Regions from separate parts of the Gordonia sp. C13 genome, predicted to be linked through region 1. Evidence: riboswitches for the same ligand, from Rfam matches in the RefSeq annotation. Region 1 holds a riboswitch; the other holds the start of a gene.
The links. A riboswitch is a leader RNA that binds a small molecule or an ion and turns the genes downstream of it on or off. The one in region 1 is predicted to bind cyclic di-AMP.

Region 1 (5,919 bases):
GGCTGACGCCGAGCGCGGCCCGGATGGCGGCGTCCTGACGAGTCGGATCGGCGGTCGCCGCGACCCCGAGATAGAACCTCTTCAGACGCGCCTCGTCGTAACGGTCGGCGATGTAGGCGGCCATCGACCATGCGCTCTGGTAGGCGAGCTGCGAGGTCTGCCCGTCAATCGCGAAGGCCACATCGTCGGGCAGCGCGGTCGGCGTGTTCCCCGCCCGAACCGCTTCGGTCAGATCGGGCGCGGCGTCGGCGAGACGCCGGTAGGTGCCCTTGCGGCCGACGTATTCGGCCACTCCCTCGGTGATCCAGAGCGGGGCGTCGAGAGCCGTTTGCGCACGGGCTGCGACGTGGGTGAGCTCGTGGCGCAGCACGACGTCGAGGGTCGGCGGGGCCAGATCGTCGGCGGCCGGGGTGAAGACCACACGCTGGCCGATGGCGGTACGCCGGGGAAAGTCCACCCGGCTGTAGACGGTCGCCGCGGCCGCCGCACCGATCGCGCCGCCGTCCTGCGTGACCAGGCCGGCGAACTCGTCCTGGTCGGAGGTGGTCACCAGCACGGCGCGTCGATCCCACGAATCCCCCCAGAAGGCGGTCACCGCGTCGACGGCGTCGGGCAGCAGCTCGGGCAGATTCGCCGCCGCCGCGCTGGTGCGGAGGTAGCGGGTGACCACCGACGTCCCACCTGCGGTGGCGACGTCGGAGACGGACAGTCCGGGCAGTTCCCACAGCTGGGTGGGGGTCGGCTCCTCGCCGAGTGCCGCGGTGTCCCCGACGAGCTTCCACTCGTCACCGTAGCGGGCGACCACGAACTGGGTCGTCACGACGACCTCGGGTTCGTCGACACCGGGTGCGCGTTCACCACCGAGGGCGTACCGCAGCTCTACCGGTGCCACCCAGGCGTCCGAACTGCCGTTCGCGTCAAGGCGACCCTGCACATCGGCGGGTACCAGCGTCTCGGCCTCCTCAGTAGGGGCCAGTTGGTAGCGGAAGCGTGCGAACTGCAGCGGGCCGCCGGAGTCGCCGCGTCCAGACGCCCGAGGAGTGAAGTTCTCGGCCGCGGTGACCCAGCGGCTTCTAAAGGCCGGGGTCGACGCATCGTCGAGCAACGACCCGATCTTCGGCACATCCCCCGACGTGATCGTCCCGGTCAGGTCGTCGAGCAGACGCGTCACACCCTCGGCGCGCTGTTGCTCGTAAGGGTTGGTCGGCGTCGAGGTCGTCGTGGAGGTGCCACCGGAGGTCGACCCGTCGGCCGTGGACGGCGCCTGGCCGCCGCATCCGGTGGTCACACCGACGAGCAGCACCACCGCGGACGCGAGCGTCGGGCGCCAACGCCCGCGGAGTGAAACCACCAGAGGAGTCTAGAACCGACGGCCGGAGTTGAACGGACCGGCCTCGTCGAGCGGGACGACCTTGACCGGGACACCGAAGGTCGAGGCGTGGATGACGTATCCGTCACCGACGTACATCCCGACGTGGTGGGCGTCCGGGTAGTAGATGACCAGGTCGCCCGCCTTGAGGTCCTCGCGGGACACCGGCTGACCGCCGGCCATCTGCGCCTCACTCGACCGCGGGATGGTCTTGCCGGCCTGCTTGTAGGCCCACACCATCAGACCCGAGCAGTCGAACGAGCTCGGACCGGTCGCACCCCACACGTACGGATCACCGATGCGCGTGAGGGCTGCCTGCACGGCGACGAGCGCGGCGGCGGTGCCCTTGGGGACGATCCGCGGGTCGAAGTCGAACTTCGGGCCGCGCAGGGCGGCGAGTTGCTTGCCGGTCATCGACTGGTAGATCGCGCGGATCTGGATCGCCTGCATCTGCAGGTCGGCCTGCTTGGTCTGAAGGTCTCCACGCACCCGTTCGGCGCGTGAGACGGCCTCCGACGCCGCGAGCGCGGTCTGGTCGGCGTCCTTCTTGGCGGCCGCGGTGCGGGCGCGGACCTTCTTGATGGCGGTCAGGTCGGAAGCGGCCTGCCGCGAGATCATGTCGAGTCCCGACATCTGGTCGAGCAGCGCCTGCGGCGAGTCGCTGACCATCACGGCGTAGAGCCCGCTGACACGGGCGCCCTGGTAGCTGGCGCGCACGATGGAGTCGACCCTGGCCTGGTAGGAGGCGAGCTGCTCACGGCTGATGTCGAGCTTGCGCTGGGCGTCGGCGGCGGCCCGCTTCGCCTGGGTGACGATCGAGCGCTGCTTGTCGTACTCGATCTTGGCGTTGTGCATCGCCTCGGTGGTCTTCTCGGCCTCGGTGCCGAGCTGCTTGTAGCGATCGAGAAGCTGATCGGCCGATCGCGCGGGCGCGGCCTGAGCCTGTCCGACACCGCCGGTCGTCAGCGGGACGACCGTCACCATCGCCGCCAGCAGACACAAGACGAGCATCACCGGGCCCGATCGAGCGCGAAGACGCGTCGCGTTCACTGGTCCCTCCCCGGAAAGCACGGTTCAGTCACTCCTCTACCGCTTCGTTCCTCCCCCGCGGACCACCCTGTCATCCCCCGATGGCCCCCGAGACCGGATCAGGCGGATCGCACAAAGCTCGCGACCCGCCCTCTCCTGATGCTCTTGTTCAGTTGGTATCAGTACCGCCGGATACCGGTGAGCTGCCATTCCTTGACGGCGTCGCGCTTCACGGGCGTGCCATAGGTCGAGGAGTGGACGAACTGTCCGTTTCCGACGTAGATGCCGGCATGGCCGCCACCGTTGAAGATCATCACATCGCCGGGCTTGGCCTCGCTGTAGGAGACCGCGCGACCGCCACCGAGCTGGCCGTAGCTGTCACGGGGGATGGTCTTGCCGGCCTGCTTGTACGACCAGTAGACGAGACCCGAGCAGTCGAAGGCGTTGGGGCCGGCCGAACCGTAGGAGTACGGCGAGCCGATCTTGCTCTCCGCAGCCTTGACGGCCTTCTGGCCGGCGGTCAGCTGGGGCTGCCCGAGGGGGGCGCCACCGTGCGGACGGAACTGCTGCGGGATCTGGTTCTGACCGATACCCGGGATGGTGAACTGGCCGACGTTGGGGATCTCGACCGTGGCAGCCGGCGACTTCTTCGCGACGGGCTTGGGCGCGGGGGCCGCTTCCGGAGCCTTCTTCTCACCGGGCAGGGCCGGGATCTCGAAGGTACCGAGCGGGGTCTCGACCGGGGCTGCGAGAGCAGGGCCGGCCGCGGCAGCGAGCGAACCGAGCGTGATCGATCCAGCGATCACCGCCTTCTTGGCAACCTTGCTCCCACGATTGGGCTGTTCCAAACGATGTTTGGGCACGAAGCGAGTTCTCCTTCAGTTTCTCCCTGTACCGCCGACCGAGTTAGCTGTCGGGTTCGGGCCGGAAGAGTGGCCCTACGCGTTTTTGGCACAGCCAGATCCCAGAAGGACACTGTTGCGCGTTGACGCGATTCACCCCGATCGGGACAGTCCTGCCTGGTCATGTCAGTGCTGACATACCCGGCCACGCTGCCCGAAGTAAGTGGTTCCCCGGTTCGCCCGTGAGGACGATTGAGCGGTGACTTTCGCGGACCACTTCTGTTGAAGCGGGACGCTCCGCAAAGGTCTCAGGAAGGTTACGAAATCGTCGGCGCTGTGTCCACTAGGCAACGGACACGCAATTCGCCACCGATTTTCAGCCTGCGCGGAGCTCGGTCGAGGACACGACCCGTAAAGGCGTCTGACGTGCAGTTTTCGTCGTTCTTGCAGATCGTGCAGCGGCACTGGTGACCATTGCAGCCGACTGGAGAACATCGATCGCGAGGTCCAGTTCCGCATCGTCGTCGAGGGCCTGCACCGTTACCGAAGCTCCACCTTCACCAGGTGCATCGTCCCAGTTCGGGCCGCCGAAAAGCACTGTCATCATGCACCCGTCACAGGCGACGGGGCGGGCCGGGCAGGTCGCGCAGTCAACATGCATCGTGTGATCTCCATCTCATCTGGCCGTCGGAGGGGTTTGAACTCCGAATCGGGCGGGTCACGGCGGGCAGATTCGGTGCCGTCGGCGCCGATCTCTCACTTCGAGGTGGAGACTAGGGGGCACCACCGACAAACTCGTTCGCACACTGTTCGACACATGCGTCACATCAGTAACAAGCGACGTCGACCAACACCCCATCCGCACTCCCCGACCCGAAACGGAACGGCCGATCGGGGTGTCACATCCGCGGTGTCGGTGCATCGAACTAGTGTTCGCCTCGTGACGCGCAGAGATGGTGGTGGTGCAGCCACAGGACAGGGGACGTCGGGACAACTGACCTTCGCCGACCTCGAGGCCGCCGACCAGGCGACCGACGGCGACGCCATCTCGAGCGAGTTCAGCGATCGCGCCCTGTTCGACACCACCCTCGTCGTCGTCGACCTCGAGACGACCGGTTCCAGCCCGACAGACGACCGCATCACCGAGATCGGTGCGGTGAAGATCCGCGGCGGCGAGGTGATCGGCGAGTTCGCCACCCTCGTCGATCCGGGCCGGGCCATCCCACCGCAGATCGTCACGCTCACCGGGATCACGACGGCGATGGTCACCGACGCACCCCGGATCGAATCCGTGCTGCCGGCGTTCCTCGAGTTCGCCCGCGGCTCGATCCTGGTCGCCCACAATGCGCGCTTCGACATGGGTTTCCTACGGCAGAACGCCCTCCGGCTCCACCTGGACTGGCCCTTCAGCCTGAGCCTCTGCACCGTGACGATGGCGCGGCGCATCCTGCCGCGCGACGAGGCGCCCACGGTCAAGCTCAGCGCCCTGGCCGAACTCTTCGACGTCTCCGTCCGGCCCACCCACCGGGCCCTGGACGACGCCCGCGCCACGGTCGAGGTCTTCCACCGTCTCCTCGAACGCGTCGGGAACCAGGGCATCTCGACGGTCGGAGAACTCACCTCGTATCTGCCGCGCACCGATCCCCGTCTGCGAGCCAAGCGTCAGATGGCCGACCGCGTGCCCGCGCGTCCGGGCGTCTATCTGTTCCGCGGGCCGTCGAACGAGGTCCTCTATGTCGGTACCGCGGTGGACCTCCGACGCCGCGTCCGTTCCTACTTCTCCGGCAGCGACCCCCGGCGCCGCATCACCGAGATGGTCTTGCTCGCCGAGCGCGTCGACGTCGTCGAGTGCTCCCATGCCCTGGAGGCGGCCGTCCGCGAGCTGCGGCTACTGGCGGCGCACGCGCCCGCCTACAACCGGCGGTCGAAGCAGCCCCACAGGGGATGGTGGGTGACGCTCACCGAGGAGCGTTTCCCCCGCCTCAAGGTGAGCCGCACGCCCACGGACGAGTCGATCGGCCCGGTGGGCAACCGCAACAATGCGGCGACGGTGGCCGACGTGATCGCCGCGGCCGCCGGACTCCGCACATGTACCAAACGCCACGGGGCCACCGGCTACCACTGGTGCCCCACGCCCGACGGCGTCCGCCAGCCCGGCGGATGTCATGCCGCCGCCGAGCAGCCCCAGACCGTTCCGGACTACCTGCCGCGCGTGACCGCGGCCCGACGCCTCATGCGTGGAGAGGCCGACGATCTCCTCGACGACCTCACCGCCCGGCTCGCCGACCTCTCCGAGGCGCAGATGTTCGAGACCGCCGCACGACATCGCGACCGGCTCGCCCTGACCATCGACGCCCTGGCGCGGTGTCAGCGGCTGGCCGCGCTGTGTGCGATCGCCGAGATCGTCATCGCCCGTCCCGACGACGAACGCGGCTGGCATTTCGCCGTCGTCCGGCACGGACGACTCGCGGCGGCCGGGCGTGCCCGGCGAGGCGTCTCCCCCATGCCGGTCGTCGACGCGCTCGTCGCCGCTGCCGAGACCGTCATCCCCGAGCCGGGACCGTTGCGCGGGGCTCCGGCGGAGGAGGTGGCGCTGATCTACCGATGGATGACCGAGCCCGGGGCCCGGATCGTGTCCACCACCGACCCGGTGGCACTCCCGGCCGGATGTGCCGAGCG
Region 2 (5,919 bases), on a different contig from region 1:
ACGCGGGTGATCGCGGCGTGGACGCTTGCATCGTCGGCCAGATCGAGAGTCACCGCGTCGGCGGTGCCGCCGGTCGACCGGATGTCGTCGACGATCCGCTCGAGGGCATCGATGCCGCGCGCACCGAGCACGACCGAGGCGCCCTCGTGGGCGAACAGATGTGCTGCGGCGGCGCCGATTCCGCGGCTGGCGCCGCTGACGAAGATGACCTTGCCGGTGAGCAGGCCGATGGACGGGGTGGACCGGATATCGGTGTCGTGTGTCATGGAACTCAGCGTGGCCGTGGCGGGTGAGCTCATTCAGGCACAGGCTGTACTACTCTCCGCCGGCCGATCGGACGCACACTCGAGGTATGGACAAGCACGGACTCGCCTCGTTCCTGCGGAGTCGACGTGAGCGTTTGCAGCCGGAGGACGTCGGTCTGCCGGCCGGTACGCGGCGTCGGACTCCGGGGCTGAGGCGGGAAGAGGTCGCGGTGCTCGCGCACATCTCGACCGAGTACTACGTACGGCTCGAGCAGGGCCGCGCGCCCCGGCCGTCGGCAGAGGTGCTCGTCGGCATCGCCGGAGCGCTGCTGCTCACCGACGAGGAGTCCGACCATCTGCACATGCTCGCCGGAACAGCTCCACTGCGAACCGCCCTCCACCGGCGGGACGTGCGTCCGAGCATCGTCGCACTGCTGGACCGCATGCCGCAGACCGCGGGATTCGTGATGTCGGCGATCTTCGAGGTTCTCGCCTGGAATGACCTGGCGGCCGCGCTTCTGGAGGACTTCGGCGAACTCGGCCCGGCCGATCGCAACCTCGCGCGCCGGGCGTTCCTCACCGACGACGCCGCGCCGCTGTACGGCATCTCCGACGGCGCGGAGTTCCGCCACCACGTCGTCGCGAGGTTGCAGCTGGCGGCGACCCGCTATCCATCGGACCCGGCGGTCGTCGGTCTCGTCGAGGATCTGCGGGAAGGCAGCGCACAGTTCGCCCGGCTGTGGGACCAGCACGACGTCGCGGCCGCACCGACGCTCCGGAAGACCCTGCGGCATCCCGTCGTCGGAGAGATCACGGTCGACTGCGATTCGCTGGAGCTCGCCGAGCGGGACCAGCATCTGGTTCTCTACAGTGCGCCGGCGGGTTCGGCGGACGCCGAGGCGCTCGCCCTACTGCAGGTCCTGGGTTCCGACGCCGCCGGGCTGTCGGAAGCCACCTGAGAATTGGAAAAGGGCCCCGCACGGATCAGTCATCGTGCGGGGCCCTTCGTCTGGGTCCCTCTGTGCGCTGCGGATTGTGTCCGAGCCGCTACAGGTAAGGGCTGCTACTCGTCAGGGGTTGGGCAGCAGGTGCTTGTTGTCGTTGAACAGCTTGATCTGTTCCGGGCTCAGCGAGACACCACTGTTCTTGGCGGCGTTCCAGAGGTTCTCGACCTCGGGGCTCACACCGGCGTCGGTGAGAACCGAGGTGACCTGCTTGGCGACGTCGTCGGTGGTCTTGGCCTCAGGAGCCTTGACGAGGCTGAAGCTGCCGTTGCCGTCCTGGAGCTTCTTGACGATCGGGGCCGGGACATCGCTCGGAGCGGTGCGCGGGGTGTGGCCCGACAGGCCGACGCCACAGGTGGGCCATGCGCCCTTGCCCTGCGAGGCGAGCACGCGCTCGGCGACGACGATCTGCTCCTCGCGGGTGGCCTGCTCGGCGGTCGGGGCGAACTCGCCGCCGCCGTGGCCGCTCCAGGTGCTCGGCGAGAACTGCAGGCCGCCGTGGTAGCCGTTGCCGGTGTTGATGGCCCAGTTGCCGCCGGACTCGCACTGGGCGACCTGGTTCCATTCGGCATCGGTTGCCGCGTTCGCGGTACCGGTGCCCAGAAGGGCGGCTCCGCCACCGAGGACGGCGCCGGTGAGGGCGACCTTGGTGAAGGTCTTGGTGGTCGAGCTGGTCGTCTGCTTGCGGTGACGTCCGGACATAGATCGATTCCTCTCTCCACGCGCCTACGAAGTCAGCTGTCGGGTTCGAGCGAGAGGTTGCTCGGCCCCAGTGCGTCACCGGGATTTATTAATCACGGTTCTGCGCCTGGGACTTAACCCCTAGGACACCTGGTGTGGTGCCCGGTCTCAGGGGATGAGGTTGGGTCCCCCGTCCTCGCTCCTAGATTTCGTGCGGTCGTACCCTCCGGCGGAGCGAGGCTCGGCGCGGCCGGCGGGACGTATGTTCTGTTTCCTTACCGTGACCTTCGAGAAGGTCGCTTCGTACAGTACGTCGTTCGATCGGCCGATTCACCTGCTTGTACGCAACTTATTTTTTCTTCAGAACCTGGTCTCCCGACCAACTTTCGGCGTCATCGCAGTTCATCGGGCCGGATGCGCTCCCGTGGCCATCTCGTTACCGCGCCGTTATGTGACTAAGGTCACACGGTGGTTGTGGTGTCAGCCACCGGCGAACGGGGGAAGGACGTCGAGTGTCGAGCAGGTGCCGAGCTGGAGTGAACGGTCAGTGAAGGCGATCTCGTCGCGGAGATAAGAGCAGCGCTCCAGTACCTTTGCGAGTTCGGCGTTGCCGGCAGACAGCGTCGACTCGAGGTGGGCGAGGGTGGTCGCGGGGTCGATGTCGACGACACGCGACTCGGTACCGGCGGCGGCGCGAGCAGCGGCGAAGAAGCGGACGGTGAGGTTCATCGGGGCCGAGCCTATCCGCCGATGGCGGACATCGGCCGCGTCGGCTGGACGAAGCCGGCGGCGTTCACCTCGTGTCCAGGAGCCTTCTGCCACATGTCGGTGCGCCACAGCGCGGCGACGGCGGCGTCGACCTCGTCGTCGGGCAGCGTGCGCAGCACGGCGCGCAGATCGGTCTCCGACGAGGCGAACAGGCAGTTGCGCAGTGACCCGTCGGCGGTGAGCCGGGTGCGGTCGCAGTCACCGCAGAACGGACGGGTGACCGAGGCGATCACGCCGACCTTCGCCGGGCCCCGCGACGTCCGATGGCCGTCGACGATCCAGGTGGCTGCCGGGGCGCTGCCGCGCGGTGCGGGATCGGGCAGCAGATCGAACCGTGTGCGCAGCGTCGCGAGGATCTCGTCGGCGGTCACCATCCGGGTCCGCTGCCAGGCGTGGTCGGCGTCGAGGGGCATCTGTTCGATGATGCGCAGCTCGTAGCCGTGTTCCAGGCAGTAGGCGAGCAGGTCCGGGATCGCGTCGAGGTCGGCACGGTCGGGGATCACGGCGTTGACCTTGACCGGGTCGAGACCCGCGCGCTTGGCGGCGGCGAGACTGGCCAGCACGTCGTCGAGCCGGTCGCGCCGGGTGATCTCGGCGAATCGTTCGCGGTCGATGGTGTCGAGGGAGATGTTGATGCGGTTCAGTCCGGCGGCGACGAGGCCGTCGATCCGCCGGGTGAGACCCAGCCCGTTGGTGGTCATCGCTATCTCGGGCCGTTGGGGCAGGGCGGACACGGCGCCGATGACCTGCTCGAGGTCGCGACGCAGCAGGGGCTCACCGCCGGTGAAGCGGATGCGTTCGATCCCCAGGTCCCGGACCGCGACCGTCAGCACGCGGATCAGCTCGTCGGCGCTCAGCACCGCGTCGTTGGGCATCCAGTCGAGTCCCTCGGCCGGCATGCAGTAGGTGCAGCGCAGATTGCACCGGTCGGTCACCGAGACCCGCAGGTCTTTCGCCACCCGCCCGAACGTGTCGCGCAGCGGCCCGCGTGTGGGCACGTCGGATGGCGCCCCGGCCGTCATCGACCGTGGCGTGGGGATCCCGAGTCCTACCGTGCTCACGCTGTCCTGCGGATCACGTGGCGTTCGGGTCCTTGCGGGCCTCGAGAGCTCGGAAGGTGCTGGCATGGAACACGAGCGGCTCGACCGTGGGGTCGGCGCGCAAGGTGTTGATCTCCAGCAGCACGACGGTGTGATCACCGGCCTGGATCTCGTTGTGAATGGTGCACGACAGATGGGCGGCAGCGTCGGGGACGAAGACCGCCCCGGCGTCGGTGCGCAGCGGCGTGATGCCGTCGAACCGTCGCTCCGACGGACCGGCGAGTTGCTTGCAGACATCGGTCTGGTCGCCGGCGAAGACGCTCACGCCGATGGCCGGTGCGGTACGGATCTGCGGCCACGTCGTCGACGTGTTCTGGACGCAGACCGATACCAGTGGAGGCTCGAGAGAGACGGTGGTGAAGGAGCTCGCCGCCATTCCGATCAGCGTGGTCGAATCTCCCTCACCCTGAAGGCAACACACCGCGACGACGCCGCTGGGGAAGCAGCTGAACGCTGCCCGGAGGGCCTTGGCGTCGGAGACGGGGGCAAGTTCTGGGGAGGTGTCGATGGTCGCGGTCACGGTCCTCACCTGGCTCGGCGTCCGGCACGGAGTGCGTACACCAGGCCGAGGAGGAAACCCAGCGGTGCGCACATGGTCAACAGGTAGACGAAGGTCGGTGCGGTGTCGCCGTCGGTGACGAGCGGGGTCACGAACAGGGCCACGAGGGCGATGAGTCCGATCGCGAAGATCACCATGGCTGCCTGCAGCAACCGCGGGGACGTCGTCTTCTGCATGTCGTCCACGGTAATGCACACTCCGGGAGCGCGACGCCGCGCGAGGGGCTGACCGGTAGGGCGGAGGTAATGGTGTGACCGCGGGGTGGGGTGTTGGCTACCATGGGGCGCAGCAGGCGCCTTGCATCCGTCTGGGCCCATACGGACTTTCCGCCGTGGGTCGTGTGATGGGTGACGGCGTCTTTTGTTGTGACAGGCAGATCAGCTAGAGATCTACGACGTACAGATGAGGGTGAGCACAGTGCCGACCGGCAAGGTGAAGTGGTACGACGCGGACAAGGGCTTCGGCTTCCTCGCTCAGGAGAGCGGTGAGGACGTCTACGTCCGTTCGTCCGCCCTGCCCGACGGGGTGGAGGCCCTCAAGCCGGGGCAGCGCGTGGAGTTCGGCATGGCTGCCGGTCGCCGCGGGCCGCAGGCACTGAGCGTCAAGGTTCTCGATCCCGCGCCGAGCGTGTCGAAGAACGTGCGCGAGGCCGCCCGCAAGGAGACCAAGCGCCACACCCCCGACGAGCTGCACGGCATGGTCGCCGATCTGATCACCTTGCTCGAGGGCAAGGTGCAGCCGGATCTGCGCAAGGGACGTTACCCCGACCGCAAGACCGCGCAGCGGATCTCCGAGGTCGTTCGCGCGGTCGCTCGCGAACTCGAGAGCTGAGCTCCGTTCGTCGAGCACTGAGCCCGACGCCGCGCGGCGTCAGCCCAGGTACTGCAGGAACTTCTCCGGCGCGGTCTGCGCTGCGAGCACGCCGCGCGGGATGATCTCATCGTTTGGTGTCAGCCGGGCCGACGCCGGGTAGACGGTGACGCCCAGCAGGACGTATTCGGGTGCCGTCTTCAGCGTTACCGTGTAGGTCTCACCGGACGCCTGGGGCTGCTCGTCCTCGACGAGTCCCTTCGGCGTCCAATAGACGGCCGCGAGGTTCCACGGGCCCTTCGCGATGTCGCCGGAGACCGACAGCATCACCGTGTCGCCGACCGCCACCGGAACCCGGGGAGCCTCGCGCTGCGACGTGCCGAGTGGCGGGTCGCATTCGTCGAGCATCAGGTCGCACCACCGCACCGGCTCGACGGTGTAGAGGTTCTTGCCGACGGCGATGTGGAGGTACGGCCGGTCGTCGTGCGAGGAGTTGCGGGTCAGCAGGAACACCGAGACGCCGACGACTGCGACGAACGCCACCACGACGATCGCGATGATCGAAAGAGCTTTCTTCTCACCACTGCTGATCACGGTCGGCGATGTCCTGTCTGGTCGGGGGCGGGGCGGTCTCCGGGTGCCCGGTCACCGGAGTTCGGGAACGGTGCCGTCGACGGCATCCGTGTGGTCGTCGGCCGCTGGGTATGCGCCCGGGTGGGTGCCGATCCCGGGCCGGTGCGGGGTGCAGCGTC

Region 2: another riboswitch for cyclic di-AMP. It lies ahead of M1L58_RS16170 (transglycosylase family protein); the one in region 1 lies ahead of M1L58_RS22710 (C40 family peptidase).

The regions. Positions count from the first base shown of each region.
Region 1 covers NZ_JALPSY010000046.1:9,091-15,009, forward strand. Annotated here, with positions in the region: gene M1L58_RS22700 (hypothetical protein) at 1-1,351, opposite strand, end outside; gene M1L58_RS22705 (C40 family peptidase) at 1,361-2,380, opposite strand; gene M1L58_RS22710 (C40 family peptidase) at 2,578-3,261, opposite strand; cyclic di-AMP (ydaO/yuaA leader) riboswitch at 3,279-3,509, opposite strand; gene M1L58_RS22715 (DEDD exonuclease domain-containing protein) at 4,181-5,919, shown strand, end outside.
Region 2 covers NZ_JALPSY010000021.1:47,156-53,074, reverse strand. Annotated here, with positions in the region: gene M1L58_RS16180 (SDR family NAD(P)-dependent oxidoreductase) at 1-266, opposite strand, end outside; gene M1L58_RS16175 (helix-turn-helix domain-containing protein) at 353-1,204, shown strand; gene M1L58_RS16170 (transglycosylase family protein) at 1,316-1,951, opposite strand; cyclic di-AMP (ydaO/yuaA leader) riboswitch at 1,957-2,156, opposite strand; gene M1L58_RS16165 (MoaD/ThiS family protein) at 2,411-2,659, opposite strand; gene moaA (GTP 3',8-cyclase MoaA) at 2,671-3,759, opposite strand; gene M1L58_RS16155 (flavin reductase family protein) at 3,773-4,318, opposite strand; gene M1L58_RS16150 (hypothetical protein) at 4,324-4,533, opposite strand; gene M1L58_RS16145 (cold-shock protein) at 4,775-5,188, shown strand; gene M1L58_RS16140 (DUF2771 family protein) at 5,228-5,761, opposite strand; gene M1L58_RS16135 (MFS transporter) at 5,758-5,919, opposite strand, start outside.